4 regions of the Klebsiella sp. CSG-1 genome follow, and region 4 is predicted to be linked to each of the others. Evidence: predicted binding sites of a transcription regulator. Region 4 holds the regulator's gene; each other region holds the start of a gene.

Region 1 (4,616 bases), on a different contig from region 4:
GCGGCTGGCCGGAAACCCGCGCTGCGCTGGCCAACATGGTGAAAGCCGCGCAGAATCTGCGCCAGGCCTAATTCCGTTACCCCCGTCCCGGAGGAGGCCCAGACCTCCTCCTCTTTTTTCTTTTTTCTTCCGTGCTGGCCCATGCGCCGTGCAACCTGCGGAGTTCTCGCGGCTGGGCTACGCTTAGCTGCACAGGGCACGTACAGACATTTCCGGGGGAGAATGATGACCAGACTTGACGATCCGCAGCGGTCTTTATGTTTTGCTATTAATCTGGGGAACCCGGTTCTTGCCACGTTGTTGCCGGATAATACCCCGGGTGGCATCACCGCCGAGTTAGCCAAAAAACTGGCCGCTGAATGCGGTTGCGAGGCGCGATTTGTGACCTGGCCGACGGCCGGAAAAGTGGTTGATGCGGCTTTGCTGAACCAGTGGGATATTGCTTTCCTGGCGATTGATCCCGCTCGCGAAGACAAACTGTGCTTCACCCCGCCCTATGTCACGATTGAAAGTTCAGCGCTGGTCAGAAACGACAGCGATATTCGCTCCGTACAAGAGATGGATCGCCCGGGAGTGACGATTAACGTCGGGAAAGGGGCGGCCTATGAGCTGTATCTGATTCGCACGTTACAGCATGCCACGATGCGTCAATACGCCACCTCCCAGGAGGCGATCCGTGCTTTTATCGCCGGGGAAGGGGAGATGGTTGCCGGGATCCGTCAACCGCTTGCCAGCGTGGCGCGGGAATATCCCCAGTTTCGCCTGCTGCCTGATAGCTTTAGTCAGATACAGCAAGCGATTTGCGTTCCACGAAACCGGCTACAGCACTATGAATTTGTCTGTGGTTGCCTGGCGGCATGGAAGAATGACGGCACGATCGCCGATATGATTAACCGTCATATCGGCAACCGCTAGCGGCTTACGCGCGCTTCCCGCCATACTGTGCAAACCACGCCAGCATGCGCTGCCAGCCGTCTTTGGCCGACTCTTCATGATAGCTGGCGCGATAATCGGCGTTAAAGGCGTGATCGGCTTCCGGGTAGACGATGATCTCTGCTTTGGCGTTGGCCGCGCGAAGCGCGTGGCGCATGGTTTCCACCGTATCCTGCGGAATGCTGGCGTCTTTGCCGCCATACAACCCCAGCACCGGCGCGTTGAGATCAACGGCGATATCCACCGGATATTTCGCTGAGTTGAGGGTTTTCTGCCCGACCAGCTTCCCGTACCAGGCGACGGCGGCTTTCAACTGCGGGTTGTGGGCGGCATAAAGCCAGGTAATGCGTCCCCCCCAGCAGAAGCCGGTGATCAGCAGACGATGAGCATCGCCTCCGTGACGTGCGGCCCAGCTGGCGACATGGTCGAGGTCCGCCAGCACCTGTGCATCCGGCACTTTGCTGACCAGCTCCTGGAACAGGGTGGGGATATCGGTATAGTCATTCGGATCGCCCTGACGGAAGTAGAGCTCTGGTGCGATAGCCAGATACCCCTCCTGCGCCAGACGGCGGCAAATGTCGCGGATATGTTCATGGACGCCGAAAATTTCCTGAACAACGATAACGACCGGGAGCAGGCCATCGGCGTTCTTCGGACGAGCATGATAGGCCGGCATGTTCTCTCCTTGAGTGGGGATCGACGTTTCGCCTGTGGTGATGCTCTCCTCCGAGGTATGAACGGCGGTAGAAGCGTGCGGCGTGGCTGCAGGCGCAAAGCCAGGTTGCTTGGTTGTGGTCATGGTATTCTCCGTACCCTTATTTATTAGCGCATCGATAACTATAGACGCTATCGACCGGACGTTAACAAAGCACAGTGCCTGAAACAGGCTATCTTTTGTTCAGGCACGATGAATATAACTTGTTAATGTGATGTTTATCACTTTTTGATGGAAAATCATTGCAATGTTTTTTGTTCATGGTGATTTTTGTCACAAAATTTAGCGGGTAGCTTCTGTAAAGTACCGTTTTGCTTCTGCTGATAATTCGACCCACAGAGGAGTTTTTTATGTCTAAGTCTGATGTTTTTCATCTCGGCCTCACCAAAAACGATTTACAAGGGGCTACGCTGGCTATCGTCCCTGGCGATCCGGAGCGTGTGGAAAAGATCGCCGCGCTGATGGATAAGCCGGTCAAGCTGGCATCTCACCGCGAATTTACCTCCTGGCGTGCCGAACTGGATGGCAAGTCGGTCATTGTCTGCTCTACCGGTATCGGTGGCCCGTCAACGTCGATTGCCGTTGAAGAACTGGCGCAGCTGGGGATTCGTACCTTCCTGCGTATCGGCACCACCGGGGCTATCCAGCCACACATTAACGTCGGCGACGTGCTGGTCACCACCGCATCGGTACGTCTCGATGGCGCGAGTCTGCACTTTGCGCCGATGGAATACCCGGCCGTGGCTGACTTTGCCTGTACCACTGCGCTGGTTGAAGCGGCAAAATCGATCGGTGCGACCACCCATATCGGCGTTACCGCATCATCTGACACCTTCTACCCGGGCCAGGAGCGCTACGACACCTTCTCCGGTCGCGTGGTCAGCCGTTTTAAAGGCTCTATGGAAGAGTGGCAGTCCATGGGGGTCATGAACTACGAGATGGAATCTGCGACCCTGCTGACCATGTGTGCCAGCCAGGGGCTGCGTGCCGGGATGGTCGCCGGGGTTATCGTCAACCGTACCCAGCAGGAAATTCCGAACGCGGAAACCATGAAGCAAACCGAAAGCCACGCGGTAAAAATCGTGGTGGAAGCGGCTCGCCGTCTGCTGTAATTCCTCGCCTCTCACCCCAGGGCCGGATCTTCCGGCCTTTCTTTTTTGCGCTGCGCCTCGCAGGAAATCTCTTTTAAACTGGACGTTTGTACAGCACAATTCTATTTTTGTGCCGTAAGTTGTTGCCGCAGGGGGCGTTGTGGATATCTCGATTGTGATAAGTGCCATCGTGGCGCTGGCCGTAGGGCTGGTCGCAGGGTGGCTGGCGACCAAAGCCAAAGCTGACCAAATTCGCGCCGACCTTATCGAGGATCGCCGTGAACTGGATATCGAGCTCAGCGCTGCGCGCCAGCAGCTGGTGCAAGAGGCCCACTGGCGCGATGAATGCGAGTTGCTGAATAACGAACTGCGTAGCCTGCGTGACATCAATAGCTCACTGGAGGCCGATCTCCGCGAAGTCACCACCCGCCTTGAATCTACCCGGATACACGCCGAGGATAAAATCCGCCAGATGGTGAACAGCGAACAGCGTCTGAGCGAGCAGTTTGAAAACCTGGCTAACCGCATTTTCGAACACAGCAACCGGCGCGTCGATGAGCAGAACCGGCAGAGTTTACATGGCCTGCTAACGCCGCTGCGTGAACAGCTGGACGGTTTCCGCCGCCAGGTGCAGGACAGTTTTGGCCAGGAGGCGCGCGAGCGGCATACGTTGGCCCATGAGATCCGCAATCTGCAGCAGCTGAACGCGCAGATGGCGCAGGAGGCGCTGAACCTGACCCGGGCGTTGAAAGGGGATAACAAAACGCAGGGTAACTGGGGAGAGGTGGTGTTAACCCGCGTGCTGGAAGCTTCCGGGCTACGCGAAGGGTATGAATACCAGACCCAGGTCAGCATCGAAACAGAAGGGCGTTCGCGCATGCAGCCCGATGTGATCGTCCGCCTGCCGCAGGGGAAAGACGTGGTCATTGATGCCAAAATGACGCTGGTGGCCTACGAGCGCTATTTTAATGCCGAAGATGACTACACCCGCGAGGCGGCGCTGCAAGAGCATATCGCCTCGGTGCGAAACCATATTCGCCTGCTCGGGCGTAAAGATTATCAACAGCTGCCGGGCCTGCGCTCGCTCGACTATGTGCTGATGTTTATTCCCGTGGAGCCGGCTTTCCTGCTGGCTATCGACCGTCAGCCTGAACTTATCAGCGAAGCGCTGAAGAACAATATTATGCTGGTCAGTCCGACGACGCTGCTGGTAGCGCTGCGGACGATTGCCAATCTCTGGCGTTATGAACATCAAAGCCGCAATGCGCAGAAAATAGCTGAACGCGCAGGTCGTCTGTACGACAAAATGCGCCTGTTCGTTGATGATATGTCCGCCATCGGGCAGAGCCTGGATAAAGCCCAGGATAACTATCGCCAGGCGATGAAAAAGCTCGCTTCCGGGCGCGGGAATCTGCTGGTGCAGGCAGAGGCGTTCCGCGGTCTTGGCGTTGAAGTGAAGCGCGGGATTAATCCTGATTTAGTCGATCAGGCAACGGCTCAGGATGACGAATATCGTTCTGAAGAAGACGAAAACGCGCTGGAAGATAACGAATTTATCGCCGATCGGGCCGATGAGGCGATGTCCGGTGAACCCTCTACGCCGCGTTGAACCGTATGGGAAATGCGCTGAATCTGTTACACTCGGCGAACATTTTCTTGATAAGCAGGCATTGAGATGGTTGAGGATTCACAAGAAACGACGCACTTTGGTTTTCAGACCGTAGCCAAAGAGCAGAAGGCGGACATGGTGGCACATGTATTCCATTCTGTGGCCGCAAAATATGATGTTATGAATGATCTGATGTCGTTCGGTATTCATCGTTTGTGGAAGCGTTTCACCATCGACTGCAGCGGCGTACGCCGCGGACAGACCGTTC
Region 2 (4,616 bases), on a different contig from region 4:
GAAGTGGAAAATGGCGGAATCCAGCGATAACCAGAAACCATGATTAGCGGGCAAATACCACGAAAAAAAGAGGGCAAAGCCCGCAGCGTTAAGCAGCAGGATCAGGGGAATTCGGTTTTTAATCATAACAGTTGCGAGTTGTGTAAGACGGCGGGAAACATACCCGCCTTAACTTAAACGAAGTTTCAACAAAGAGGCTTGTAACGCATTCCAGTCGGCCTCGGATTCGGTAATCAGTTCAATACGGCTGTCCGGCGGCGCAACGTTTTGGGTTTCGATATGCAGATCAAGTCCCTGACGGTTGATGCGTACCAGACCTTCCGCAATACGCATCACGCCCTTGACGCGGGCAACCGGCGCCAGACGAGCCCACTCAAGCAGGCCAATCGTATCAAAGATTGTATCGGCATCAAAAATCCAGCCGCAGGCCTGGTAACCCTGACCGCTGTTGAGGCTCCGGCGCCAGCGCTGGTGGGCCGGCAGGCTGAGCGCGGCCAGACCTTTTTTCTGCCCGTGGCTGTGCGCATGTTCGGCACTTTCCGGCAGCGGTGTGAGATTCAGGCGCGGTAAATCCAGCAGCTGCGGGTCGATATTGCCGTGGGTGGCGCCAATATGCAGACGCTCGCCCGCGTGCTCCTGCCACCAGACGTCAAAGGCCTGTTCGCTTTCTGCCGTCATCCGGTCCGTTTTATTGCTGATAATGACATCGGCCGCCGCCAGCTGATCGCGGAAGTTGGCGTTCGCCATCACTTTACTGTCCAGCAGCTGGCGGGGATCGAGCACGCACAGGGTGGCGCGAAGATCGATCCACGGCTCGTAGACGGCGGCGGTCAGAATATCGAGAATTTGTTTGGGATGGCCGAGCCCGGTAGGTTCAATCAGCAGACGATCCGGTTTCCCCTGGCGCAGCAGGGTATTCAACCCAACCTGCATCGGCAGGCCGTTGACGCAGCACATACAGCCGCCGGGAATTTCTTTGAGTAGCGCGCCGCTATCGGCGAGCAAAGCGCCATCGATACCCACTTCGCCAAACTCATTAACCAGCACGGCCCATTTTTCATCTGCAGGCTTGTGGGCCAGCAGATGAAGAATCGAGGTCGTTTTACCGCTGCCGAGAAACCCCGTGATCAAGTTGGTTTTGGTCACATTTTCTCCAGGATACAAATGTAATGTTGTAACAGTTGGGACTATCCTGACGAAAAAAAGGGGAAAAGAGAAGGGCTACGGCGGACAGAAAAGAATTCTGTCCGCTAAAGAGCAGCAATTGTTAAATCCCGGGCACGTTGGCGATGGCCTGGCGGGCACCGACGGCAGAAAGCTGACGCCAGGCGGCGGTGATGTGATCCACAAACAGCGTATTGCGCGGCAGATCGCGACCAAAGATTTCTTCCAGTGAGAGCAGGGCGCTGACGCGTTCCTCGTCGCGGCTGCCGGCAACCAGAGCCTGAATCTTCTCGCTCAGCGGGTCGCGAACATCAATAGCCTGACCGGCATCATCTATACCGCTGACGTAGCGCATCCAGCCTGCCACCCCGAGCGCCAGCAACGGCCAGCGGCTACCGCGCTGGAGGTGAACGCGAATACCGTCAAGCATACGTTGCGGAAGCTTCTGACTACCGTCCATCGCTATCTGCCAGGTGCGGTGTTTAAGCGCTGGATTACTAAAGCGTGCGATCAGGCTGTCGGCATAGTGCGTCAGATTGACGCCTTCGATAGCAAGAGTCGGGGCCTGTTCGTCAAGCATCAGCCGGCGAGCGGCGCTGCGCAGCACCTCGTCCTGCATGCAGTCACTGATATGCGCATTGCCGGCAAGGTAGCCGAGCCAGGCAAGGAAGGAGTGGCTGCCGTTGAGCATCCGCAGCTTCATCTGTTCCCACGGCAGCACATTATCGGTCATCTGGACGCCGGCGATTTCCCACGCCGGGCGGCCCGCCACGAAGTTATCCTCAATGACCCATTGAATAAATGGCTCACAGCTGATGGCGCAAGGGTCTTCTACGCCGAGCGTGGCGCTGATTTCAGCCAGCGATTCCTCGGTAGCGGCAGGCACGATACGGTCAACCATGGTGCCGGGAAAACTGACGTGTTCAGCAATCCACTGCGCCAGTTCGGGGGCGCGCTTTTCCGCCATGCCCAGAACCGCATTTTTCACCACGTGACCGTTATCAGGAATATTATCGCAGGAGAGTACCGTAAACGGCGGCAGGCCGCGTTCGCGGCGGCGAGACAGGGCTTCAACCAGTATCCCCGGCACCGACTGTGGCAGCGCGGGATGTTCCAGATCGTGAATAATGCGCGGCTGCGTCAGGTCCAGCGTGCCGCTGGCGGGATCGATGCAGTAGCCTTTCTCCGTAATGGTGAGTGAGACAATGGCCACCTGCGGTTCGCAGAATTTTTCAATGATCGCGGGCAGTGAGTCCAGCTTTGCATTCAGACATTCATGAACGGCGCCCACGACAATCGGCTGGTTGCCGTGCGCGCCTTTTTCCAGCACGGTGAACAGGTGGTCCTGCTGACGGAGCTGGCTCATCAGTCGGTCGCCGCTGAACAGGCTAATTTCGCAGATCCCCCAGTCTCCGCCGCTGGCGTTCAGCACCCGATCGGTAAGCAGGGCCTGATGAGCGCGATGAAACGCCCCGAAGCCGAAGTGCACAATGCGCGAGCGCAGCTGGCTGCGATCGTACTGAGGAAGCTGCACGCCTTCTGGCAGCGTAGCGGTAGCGATAGTTGTCATTCTTTACACACCTGATTAACCAATGATTAACAATGCCAGTGTAAAGTTATATGACAACAAATTAAATTGGTGAGCCGTATTTATACGCTTAGTGTGAGCTGGATCAATCAATTTAGCGGGATAAATTGATCCCTGTCGAGAAGCCTGTATGGTAGTCATCATTGATGTTTGCGTTATTGGTATAACAACTTTGAGAGGGCATAGCGATGGAACAAACCTGGCGTTGGTATGGACCGAACGATCCGGTGTCGCTTGATGATGTACGGCAGGCTGGCGCGACGGGTGTGGTCACTGCGCTGCACCATATTCCTAATGGTCAAGTCTGGCCGGTTGACGAAATTAAACAGCGTCAGGCGCTGCTGGCGGAAAAAGGGCTGACGTGGTCGGTCGTGGAAAGTATCCCGGTACACGAAGAGATCAAAACCCAAAGCGGGCAGTGTGCGACCTGGATAGCCAACTACCAGCAGAGCATTCGCAACCTGGCGGCCTGCGGGATTGATACCGTGTGCTATAACTTCATGCCAATTCTCGACTGGACGCGCACTGACCTTGAGTACCAACTGCCGGACGGTTCGAAAGCATTGCGTTTTGACCAAATCGCGTTTGCCGCTTTTGAGTTACATATCCTGAAGCGCCCTGGCGCCGAGGCAGATTACAGTGAAGAGGAGCAGCGCCAGGCGCAGGCTCGTTTTGCGGCGATGAGCGCAGCGGATATTGAAAAGCTGACCCGCAATATTATTGCCGGCCTGCCGGGAGCGGAAGAGGGCTATACCCTCGAACAGTTCCGCGCACGCCTGGCGGAATACGATCATATTGATAAAGCGCAGCTGCGTGAAAATATGGCCGTCTTCCTGCGCGCTATCGTGCCGGTTTGTGAAGAGGTGGGCGTGCGGCTGGCCGTTCACCCGGACGATCCGCCGCGCCCGATCCTTGGCCTGCCGCGTATCGTTTCGACCATCGAAGATATGCAGTGGCTGAAAGAGACCGTGGACAGCATCAACAACGGCTTTACGATGTGCACCGGTTCTTACGGCGTGCGTGCCGATAACGATCTGGTGAAAATGGTCGAAACCTTCGGCGACAGGATCCACTTTACCCATCTGCGTTCGACCTGCCGTGAAGAGAACCCAAAAACGTTCCACGAAGCGGCGCATTTAACCGGTGACGTTAATATGGTGGCGGTGGTGGATGCGATTCTGAGCGAAGAGCTGCGCCGCAAGCATGCGGGCGATCTGCGTCCGATTCCGTTCCGTCCGGACCATGGCCATCAGATGCTGGACGATCTGCGTAAGAAAACCAACCCGGGCTATTCGGCGATTGGTCGCCTGAAAGGGATGGCGGAAGTACGCGGCGTTGAGCTGGCGCTGAAGATGACGAAGTATCCGGAACTGCTGTAATTCTGGCCGCGGAAAAATACAAAGGACAGCCTCTGGCTGTCCTTTTTGGTCTTACTGCCCGGCCGATGCGACGGGGGGGCTGGACAGGGCGTTTCCACCCTTATCCGACATGACGCGATCTTAGTCCGCGCGACCCATATAGCGGCTTTCTTCGATATGGATACGAATTTTCTCGCCGGTGGTCAGGTATTCCGGAACCTGAATCACCAGGCCGGTGCTCAGGGTCGCCGGTTTGGTGCGCGAGCTTGCCGAGGCGCCTTTAATGCCCGGTGCGGTTTCCACGATTTCCAGATCCACGGTCTGCGGCAGCTCCAGCGCCAGCAGCTGGCCATCCCAGGTCAGAACCTGCATGTCAGGCATGCCGCCTTCCGGAATGAACAGCAGCTCTTCTTCAATCTGCTCTTTGGTGAAGGTGTATGGCGTGTAATCTTCTTTATCCATAAACACATACTCGTTGCCGTCAACATAGGAGAAGTCAACGAAAC
Region 3 (4,616 bases), on a different contig from region 4:
TTTAGATGAGGAGAAGCTGCTGACCTGACCTTTGGTGAGCGTCGGGAAGGGGTAAAAGGTCAGCGACTCGTCGCGATAATAGATCTGGCTGACCAGATTCTGGCCATAGAAATCGGCATCGGAGTATTGCAGGCTAATCAGATGCCGTTCGGTACCAGGAACGCGGTCGGAATTAAGCCCGTCGGTGGTATAGGCTTTGCCCTCACCGGTGACGGCCGACATGTTTTTGCCGAGATACAGGCCGTAATCATCGCCCTGGCTTTTATAGTATTGCGTCACCAGCTGCAGCTGACGGTTATCGTCGATGTTGATGGTGCCGGTGCCCATGACATCGAGGCGATCCGAGTGCTGCAGGCCGGTCTGCGTATTATCGAGGACCAGCGCATCGTTATTGCCATCATACCAGCCGCCAAAGCGCTGATAAGCCACCGATAACCGTCCGGAAGCATGGTCGGTGCCGCCGCTGACCGCCGCCGCCACGCGTTCGTCGTGATCGTTGCTGTTGGCAAATCCGCTTTTGCCGCCTAATTCCAGATCCACCTGGCGTTCCTGCTGCCCTTTTTTGGTCACGATATTGATCAGGCCGCCGGTACTGCCGCCGCCATACAGCGAAGTGGCGCCGGAGATGACTTCAATATGCTCAATGTTGAACGGGTCGATAGCGTCGAGCTGACGGCTGTCGGTACGGGAAGAGTTGAGGCGAACGCCGTCGATCAGCACCACGATGGCCCGTCCACGCATGTTCATTCCGTAGTTGGTTCGTCCCTGGCTGCTGACATCAATTCCGGGAATCAACTGGGCCAGGACGTCTTTGAACTCCTTTCCTCCCTGAACCTGTTGTTCTATCTCCTGACCTTCGATAACCCACGTGGTTTGCGCCATTTCGGCGACGGTGCGGTGAGTTCGGTTGGCGCTAACGATAATGTTTTCTTCTTCCGCCTGCGCGGCAAAGGCGGGCAGGGCGGTGGCCAGCAGCAGTGGGTTAAGCACCCAGAGACGCTTGTTCATACGCATTCCTTTTATGAGTTAACTGCAGTCATGTTGTTTTTAGTGTTCGATGCGGGCGCATCGGTTGTTACAGATGGAAATAAGCAGAAAAACTTAAAAGCGGATTTTGCACGTAGTGATTATTGTTATCAATATCATTTACAACAAAATTGATACGTAACAGTGTGAAAACATGAGTAAAACTGGGGTTAATCAGGAAAGACAGGGGAAAACCCGGTGGCGATTGTCACCGGGGAAGCGCAGATTAGTGCTGGAGGATTTGCGGCCACAGCCGCAGGGTGGTATCGGCGATTTGCATCAGCCTGGTGAAATCAGCCCCTTCGCGTGCGCTGATGGACATCCCTTGCAACACGCAGTTTAAGAACTGCGCCAGCTGTCGCACATCGCCGTTTTGCGGCAGTTCGCCGCGCAGCTGCCGCTGCTGGAGGAACTGGGTCAGCGTTTGTTCCTGCATCGCGTGCCGCGACTTAATGGTATTGGCGATCGCGGTAGATGATGCCGCCAGCGCCGCGGACGTATTGATCATAAAACAGCCTGCCGGCGTGTCTTTACTGGTAAAGCAGGTGGCAATGGCGGTGAAATAGTCTCGCAGCGCCTGATCAACTGATTTTTCTTCGGCAAACAACAGCGCTTCGTGTCTGGCGGCAAAACGTGAAATATAGCGATCCAGAACCGCGCGAAATAACCCTTCCTTGTTGACGAACTCAGCGTACAGCGTCGGTGCTTTTGCCCCGGTCGCCTCCACCAGATCGGCAAGAGAAGTTGCCTCGTAGCCGTGCTGCCAGAAAAGTGCCATAGCCTTATCCAGCGCCGCTTCCTTGTCGAACACTTTGGGTCGGCCACGGCTTTTTTTTGTGCAACTTTGAACGTCAGTTGTCATGATGCCGCTGTACCTATGTTGGTTTGTTGAAGAGGCATTATAAAAATAAACCTTACAACCTTCCAGCGCTGAGCCCGCAAAAATAAATAATTCATATATGTATGAATTTTAAGTTGTTTATAAATAAATAAACGATCGTTATAAAAATTCATTGACGTGTGATATAGGTCACATTATTATTTACCTATCGATCGTTAAGTTAATTCTTGCGACCCTACTAAAAAAATCATCTGCATAGGTATAATAATCATGAAAAACATCAAAACGCTGACGCTTGCCGCCGTGCTGAGCTCTCTTTCTTTCGCCAGCTTCGCGGCTGTTGAAGTGCAGTCCACACCTGCCGGCCAACACAAAATCGGTACCGTTTCTGCCTCCGCCGGGACAAACCTGGGCTCGCTGGAAGACCAGCTGGCGCAGAAAGCGGAAGAAATGGGCGCCACCTCTTTTCGTATCACCTCAGTAACGGGTCCAAACACCCTGCATGGCACTGCGGTTATCTACAAATAAGTTTCGTTTTACCCCTGTCATGCCACTGACAAAACGCGCCCCCTGACCCCTTTATCAGGCCGCGAGCAGTAAGTTGTTTCCTGTTATGCCACTTACGTGACGCGGTTTTCACCCCTTTATGAAACCGCGAAGCGTCGCACTATCGTTTTACCCCGTTTGTTATCCCATAAAAAAACCGCCCCCTGGGGCGGTTTTTTTATTTCTGTCTAAGCGCTTACAATGACTGTTCGCCAGTATTGTGATGACGGGTAACGTCAATCGGCATACCCGAACGCAGCGCCATCGCACGATCCATCACCGTCTGGTCGGTCTGCGCGGCCTGCTTAAACGCCGACATCTCGCTATTCAGGACTATCGGCAGCGTCTGCGGATCGTCATTTAAGTGTTTGGACAGCGGCTGATGGATTTCCACCAGACGCCTGCCGTCAGGCTCCACGGAGACTTTTACTGGCGTATTGATAATATTGACTTTAGTCCCTGGGGTAACGAGGTTAAACAGGGTTTTGATGTCGTCATCGCGCAGGCGGATACAGCCGGAGCTTACGCGCATTCCGATGCCAAAATCGGCATTCGTGCCGTGCAGCAGATAGACGCCGCCGTAGGCCGCAAGGCGGATAGCATGGTGCCCCATCGGGTTATCCGGCCCGGCAGGTACCACGCCCGGGAGTTCTATTCCCATCGCTTTATACCGTGCGCGAATATTCGCCGTCGGCGTCCAGGTTGGATTTGCGCGCTTGTCGGAGACGGTGGTGATCATCGTCGGAGTAAGGGTATCCCCTCCCAACTGGCCGATACCGATAGGGTAGACGGTGACCTCATTTTTCCCCGGCGGGTAGTAGTAGAGGCGAAGCTCGGCGAGGTTGATCACCAGCCCTTCGCGCGGCGCTTCCGGCAGTAGGGTCTGCAGCGGAATGGTCAGTACGCTGCCGGCACGCGGAACGTAAGGATCGACGCCGGGATTTGCCTGAAGCAATGCCAGAAAGCCCACGTTGTATTTTTTGGCGATAGCCTCCAGCGAACCGCCGTCATTCTGGACGACGTGAAACTGATTTTGCCCGACGAGGCGGCTGCCTGAAGGCGGTAAGGGCCAGGTATTGGCGCGGGCAGGGAGGGCCAGGACGCCAGCAACGGCCGCCATTGCCAGCCACAGTGAAAAACGCGATACGAAAGTAGTCATAATAAATAAGTGGTTATTTTTTATGAGGAAACAGACGGGGATTATCGCGCGGGTCTCTGTGGGGAAACCCTGGTGAATTGCAAAATGTTTGTAAAGTTTACCGGGTGTGACCGTGAAGGAAGAAAAAGGCGCGGAAGACGGTGACGGGCACCGCCTCCGCGCTGCGATTAAGCGGTCGCGTTCTCTTCTAACTGACGCATAAACTGGCGAACCCACTCCATCCGCGTTTTACGCTCGCCAAGTTCCTGCATGAACTTCAGCCGCGTCGGGCCATCCAGGCGGAAGTGCTGAGGCTGTTTTTGCAGCAGGCCAATCAGCCACACCGGGTTGACGTTGTTCTTTTCATTGAACTCAATCACGCCGCCTTTCTCATTGCCCTCCAGCTTACGGATACCCAGCTTCTGCGCCTGTTGACGCAGGCGGGCGATATCCAGCAGGTTTCTCGCCGCATCCGGTAGCGGGCCAAAGCGGTCAATCAGTTCGACTTTAATCTCTTCCAGGTCGTGCTCATTCCTGGCGCTGGCAATCCGCTTGTAGAACGAGAGTCGGGTATTCACATCAGGAATAAAGTCGTCCGGCAACAGTGAAGGCATACGCAGCTCAACTTCAGTCTGCTGGCTGGTCAGATCCTCAAGCGAAGGTTCGCGTCCGGCTTTCAGCGCATCGACAGCATTCTCCAGAAGCTCCATATAGAGCGAAAAACCGATGGTGGTCATCTGCCCGCTCTGATCTTCGCCCAGCAACTCGCCAGCGCCGCGGATTTCCAGGTCATGCGTGGCCAGCGCGAAACCGGCGCCGAGATCCTCCAGCGAGGCGATGGCTTCCAGACGCTTTTGCGCATCGGTGGTCATTGCTTTCGGGTGCGGCGTCAGCAGCCAGGCATAGGCCTGATGATGCGAACGGCCGACGCGTCCGCGCAGCTGGTGCAGCTGAGCCAGACCGAAATGGTCCGCGCGCTCGATGATAATGGTATTGGCGGTCGGGATATCGATCCCGGTCTCAATGATGGTGGTACAGACCAGTACGTTAAAGCGCTGATGGTGG
Region 4 (4,616 bases):
CCCGCTTTGCCATTGCGGCCATAGCCAGACCATGCCGCCAAAGGCGATAAGGCAGCCGATAAGCGTATCGATAAGCCTGGCGACAATATACTGCTCGCCGTTGAGCGTCAGAAGCTGCAGGGTATACACCGCCGTCACGGTAAAGCCAACCATCGCCCAGCCATAATGCTTGCGAATAATCAGGTAGCTCAGCAGCGTGACGAGCAGCATCGCGGAGAGCGTATAACCCTCCGGGACGTGAAAGTGCAGCGCCAGGCCGGCGATAGCCAGACCGGCAAGTGTACCTGCCGCCCGATGGACGATACGTACCCGCGTCGCGCCGTAGCCGTTTTGGGTCACAAAAAGCACCGTCATCAGGATCCAGTAAGGCTTGGGAAGGTTCAGGGCGCTTCCCATCAGGCTCGCGGCCGTTAACATCACGCAGATACGCGCAGCGTTACGTAGCGCCGGCGATTTTAATGAGAGATAGCTCTTTAGCGCGGGCAGCAGCGGCAGACGGCGCTCTTTATCCGCCATCAGGTTGCGAGCATACAGCGGGCGCTGGGTACGCAGCACCCGGGCTATTCGGCTGAAGTGCCAGGCGCAGAACTGCCCTACCGGGTTGTCCGGATGCTGCCAGGCGATTTTCTCCAGCGCGCCGATTTGCTTATCCATATGAAAGCGTTGCGGGTAGCGGTGGTAGAGAATGTCATCGGCCAGCACCCGCAGGCGTGCGGCAACGGTTTGTGCGTTCCAGCGGATCACCGCCTCGGCATGGCTGCGCTCTACCAGTTTTTGTACTTCTTCGGGTTGGTGCAGGCTGACGGAGATATGTTCCTGCAAATCCAGCGCCATCTGAAATGCCCGCAGCAGGCGCTTGTGGTCATTGCGCTGGTTCGCCGCCAGCATATGCATCTGCTGGTAGCATTGGGTGATCAGGTCCACCACCTTCTGCTGGCGCGTGAGCAGCGGCGGCAGTGAAGTGGTGGGATCGATATGCTGGGTCAGCAGGCTGTATTTGGCTTCGCAGTAGTTAGCCAGCTCGCGATAAAGCAGGCTCAGCGATTCGCGCAGCGGCTGCTCGCGCCATAGCCAAAACCAGAACCAGTTAAACAGGCCGTACCACAGCGTCCCGAGGGCGTAGATCAGCAGTGGCTCCCAGACGGGCATGTTCCCGGCAAGGCTCAGGGTAAAGATTGCGGCAATTAACGACGCGGGCAGAAGCCTGGCGTGCAGAGAGCTGATCTCCGCCGTTACGCCCAGCAGTAGCGCCAGGCCGCTGAGAATCAAGGGCAGCGGGATATCCTGCTGAAGAAGAAGCTGGACCACCAGGCTACAGCCGGCAAACAGCGAGCCGCCAATAATCAGACGTTTAAAAAAGCGTTTGTGCGGCGTATCCAGACCGGCGACGTTACAGCAGGCGGGCACCAGCGAAAACAGCAGACCTTGCTGTAAGTGACCGAGGAGGAGACCGATTGCGACAGGCAAACACAACACCAGCGTTTGCCGCAGTGCATAGTTGACTTCCGGGTGGTAAATCAGCCTGCGCCACATAGAGGGAAAACAAAAACGGCGTGTTGCGTAAGCAACACGCCGTTTTATCGACTTAACGCGTACCGTATACGACGATAGTTTTACCGTGTGCGGAGATCAGGTTCTGATCTTCCAGCATCTTCAGGATACGGCCAACGGTTTCGCGGGAACAGCCAACGATCTGACCAATTTCCTGACGGGTAATTTTAATTTGCATACCATCAGGGTGGGTCATCGCATCCGGCTGTTTTGCCAGGTTCAACAGCGTCTGAGCGATGCGCCCGGTGACGTCGAGGAAGGCAAGGTTACCCACTTTTTCTGAGGTCACCTGCAGACGGCGAGCCATCTGCGACGACAGGCGCATCAGGATATCCGGGTTAACCTGAATGAGCTGACGGAATTTTTTGTAGGAGATTTCGGCCACTTCACATGCGGTTTTCGCACGTACCCAGGCGCTACGCTCCTGGCCTTCTTCAAACAAGCCTAATTCACCGATGAAATCGCCCTGGTTGAGGTAAGAGAGGATCATCTCTTTACCTTCTTCATCCTTGATGAGCACAGCCACAGAGCCTTTGACGATGTAGTACAACGTTTCTGCTTTTTCACCCTGGTGGATCAGCGTGCTTTTAGATGGGTACTTATGAATGTGGCAATGAGACAAGAACCATTCGAGGGTAGGGTCTGTTTGCGGTTTGCCAAGCACCATGCGCGGTTATCCTCTGTTATAAGCTATCTCCGGGTGCCGACACTACACGGCATCCGGGCATGCAATCGTATTGTTTCCCTATGCCTGGGAAACGGCTGGTGAGTTTTCTTCAGCCTGTAATGTGAACTCCTCTGCATACATGCAGTACATCAATGTAATACTGTAGCATCCCGACTGTTTTAGCATAGCTTTTGCCGCATGTCTCCTGGTGTCTCGCTTCAGCATGATGCAGGTCGCCTTCCGTTGCGAGAATTGTTATGTACGCGTAATCTGTCAGGAAAATTGCAACCTCGGAGTTAAATTTTATGCAAGCTCGTGTGAAATGGGTTGAAGGGTTAACCTTCATCGGAGAGTCGGCGTCAGGTCACCAGATTCTGATGGACGGCAACTCCGGAGATAAAGCGCCAAGCCCAATGGAGATGGTGCTGATGGCGGCGGGCGGATGTAGCGCGATCGATGTCGTGTCTATTTTGCAGAAAGGTCGTCACAACGTGACCAACTGTGAAGTCAAGCTGACGTCTGAACGTCGGGAAGAGGCGCCGCGCCTGTTTACCCATATCAACATGCATTTTATCGTCACCGGTAAGGAGCTGAAAGAGGCGGCCGTTTCCCGTGCGGTGGATCTGTCGGCGGAGAAATACTGCTCGGTGGCGCTGATGCTGCAAAAAGCGGTGAATATCACCCACACCTATGAAGTGGTGGAAGGCTAAGCAGCCTTCCCGGAGAGCGACGCAAACGCCTTATCCGGGAGCCGTGAGTGAAGGACGAAAACCCCGCTTAGCGCCAGGCGCTCGGGGTTTTTTAACGTGGTTAACTGATTTTCTTCCCTTCCATCAGTCGTTCGACTAGCGGCGTCATGATGAGCTCCATCGCCAGCCCCATTTTCCCGCCAGGCACCACCAGCGTATTGATATGCGAGATAAACGACCCCTGCAGCATCGCCAGCAGCCAGGGGAAATCGATATCCTGCAGGTTGCGGAAATGGATCACCACAAAGCTTTCATCCAATGACGGAATGCCCTTCGCCGCAAACGGGTTGGAGGTGTCGACAGTGGGAACGCGCTGGAAGTTGATATGGGTGCGCGAAAACTGCGGCGTGATGAAGTTGATATAGTCTTCCATTGAACGGACCACGGAATCCATCACCGCTTCACGGGAGTGGCCGCGTTCACTGGTATCGCGGATGAGCTTCTGAATCCATTCCAGGTTGACGATAGGCACCACGCCGACCAGCAGGTCGACATTCTGCGCGACGTTATACTGCGGCGTAACAACCCCGCCGTGCAGCCCTTCATAAAACAGGACATCGGTCGGTTCCGGTAGCGGTTGCCACGGTGTGAATGTGCCCGGCACCTGATTCCACGGCACCGCCTCATCATAGGTATGCAAATACTTGCGCGACTGGCCGCTACCGTTACGCCCGTACTCAAGGAAGGTGTTTTCCAACAGACCGAAGTCGTTGGCTTCCGGACCGAAGTAGCTGATGTGTTTCCCCTGATCGCGCGCTTTGCGGATCGCCATGTCCATTTCCGGGCGGGTATAGCGATGGAAGCTGTCGCCTTCCACCTCAGCGGCACGCAGGTTTAGCTGTGCGAAAATTTTACGAAAGGCGAGGCTGGTGGTCGTGGTTCCCGCGCCGCTGGAGCCCGTGACGGCAATCACCGGATGTTTGGCAGACATAACAACTCCCAGATTAAACGATGTGTGGCGCCGCCTTAGCCGTGAAACTGCTTGCGGGGCATGATATTGACCGTCTCGTGCAGTTCTGACCACACCAGTACGGCTTCTCCGCTTTTCAATTGCTGTTTGACGTCGGCGACTTTATCCGCCAGCGAGCGTTCATGTTCACCATAATCGGTGCCTTCACGCAACACAAAGCTTTCGATCAGGTTATCCAGCGTTTCGGGATCCAGATCGTGCCAGGGAATAATCATTTTTGTGCTCCCAACCAACGGGTTAACCAGTCCGGGATACGCTTTTCCAGCCACATTTCCGGCTTGCGCAGCGTGCCGCCGACGAATCCGACGTGTCCGCCATTTTCTGTCAGCTGATACTCGACATTTACCGGGAGTTGCTCTTGCGGCGGAATGGAGTGGTGGTCCATAAAAGGATCGTCCTTCGCATGAATGATCAACGTCGGTTTAGTAATGTCGCTGAGCCGCGGCATTGCGCTACACTGGCGATAGTAGTCCAGCGCATCCGCAAATCCGTGAATCCGGGCAGTGATCATATCGTCAAACTCGCGGATGCGGCGCATACCTTTGAGCTGGCGCAGATCAACCGGTAGCGAGCCGGGATAGGCTTTCAGCTTACGCGCGGCGTTGGCCTTTAACAGATTGAGCAGATAACGTTGATAGACCCGGGAAAAGCCCTTGTCCATATGATAGCTGCAGGCTTC

What was found. The regulator CRP, encoded in region 4, controls carbon source genes, mostly activating them, when cyclic AMP is high. The targets are predictions, from matches to a motif close to ATGTGANNNNNNTCACAT.
Region 1: a site for CRP is predicted at 1,858-1,875, ahead of udp (uridine phosphorylase). Genes of this name have one in related genera too.
Region 2: a site for CRP is predicted at 2,826-2,843, ahead of AC007G_RS09385 (mannitol dehydrogenase family protein). Genes of this name have one in related genera too.
Region 3: a site for CRP is predicted at 2,045-2,062, ahead of bhsA (multiple stress resistance protein BhsA). Genes of this name have one in related genera too.

The regions. Positions count from the first base shown of each region.
Region 1 is NZ_JBWNLD010000018.1:16,112-20,727, reverse strand. Features, by position in the region: gene metE (5-methyltetrahydropteroyltriglutamate--homocysteine S-methyltransferase) at 1-71, shown strand, start outside; gene AC007G_RS26235 (transporter substrate-binding domain-containing protein) at 226-915, shown strand; gene AC007G_RS26230 (dienelactone hydrolase family protein) at 920-1,732, opposite strand; gene udp (uridine phosphorylase) at 1,999-2,760, shown strand; gene rmuC (DNA recombination protein RmuC) at 2,900-4,348, shown strand; gene ubiE (bifunctional demethylmenaquinone methyltransferase/2-methoxy-6-polyprenyl-1,4-benzoquinol methylase UbiE) at 4,415-4,616, shown strand, end outside.
Region 2 is NZ_JBWNLD010000003.1:276,969-281,584, forward strand. Features, by position in the region: gene AC007G_RS09375 (phosphatase PAP2 family protein) at 1-126, opposite strand, end outside; gene AC007G_RS09380 (CobW family GTP-binding protein) at 169-1,146, opposite strand; gene AC007G_RS09385 (mannitol dehydrogenase family protein) at 1,268-2,734, opposite strand; gene uxuA (mannonate dehydratase) at 2,941-4,131, shown strand; gene yeiP (elongation factor P-like protein YeiP) at 4,252-4,616, opposite strand, start outside.
Region 3 is NZ_JBWNLD010000010.1:32,034-36,649, reverse strand. Features, by position in the region: gene AC007G_RS21555 (TonB-dependent siderophore receptor) at 1-1,008, opposite strand, end outside; gene AC007G_RS21550 (TetR/AcrR family transcriptional regulator) at 1,253-1,888, opposite strand; gene bhsA (multiple stress resistance protein BhsA) at 2,138-2,395, shown strand; gene ldtC (L,D-transpeptidase LdtC) at 2,610-3,572, opposite strand; gene mfd (transcription-repair coupling factor) at 3,740-4,616, opposite strand, start outside.
Region 4 is NZ_JBWNLD010000005.1:476,140-480,755, forward strand. Features, by position in the region: gene AC007G_RS15445 (YccS/YhfK family putative transporter) at 1-1,533, opposite strand, end outside; gene crp (cAMP-activated global transcriptional regulator CRP) at 1,586-2,218, opposite strand; gene AC007G_RS15455 (OsmC family protein) at 2,524-2,928, shown strand; gene AC007G_RS15460 (phosphoribulokinase) at 3,029-3,898, opposite strand; gene AC007G_RS15465 (YheU family protein) at 3,934-4,152, opposite strand; gene AC007G_RS15470 (hydrolase) at 4,149-4,616, opposite strand, start outside.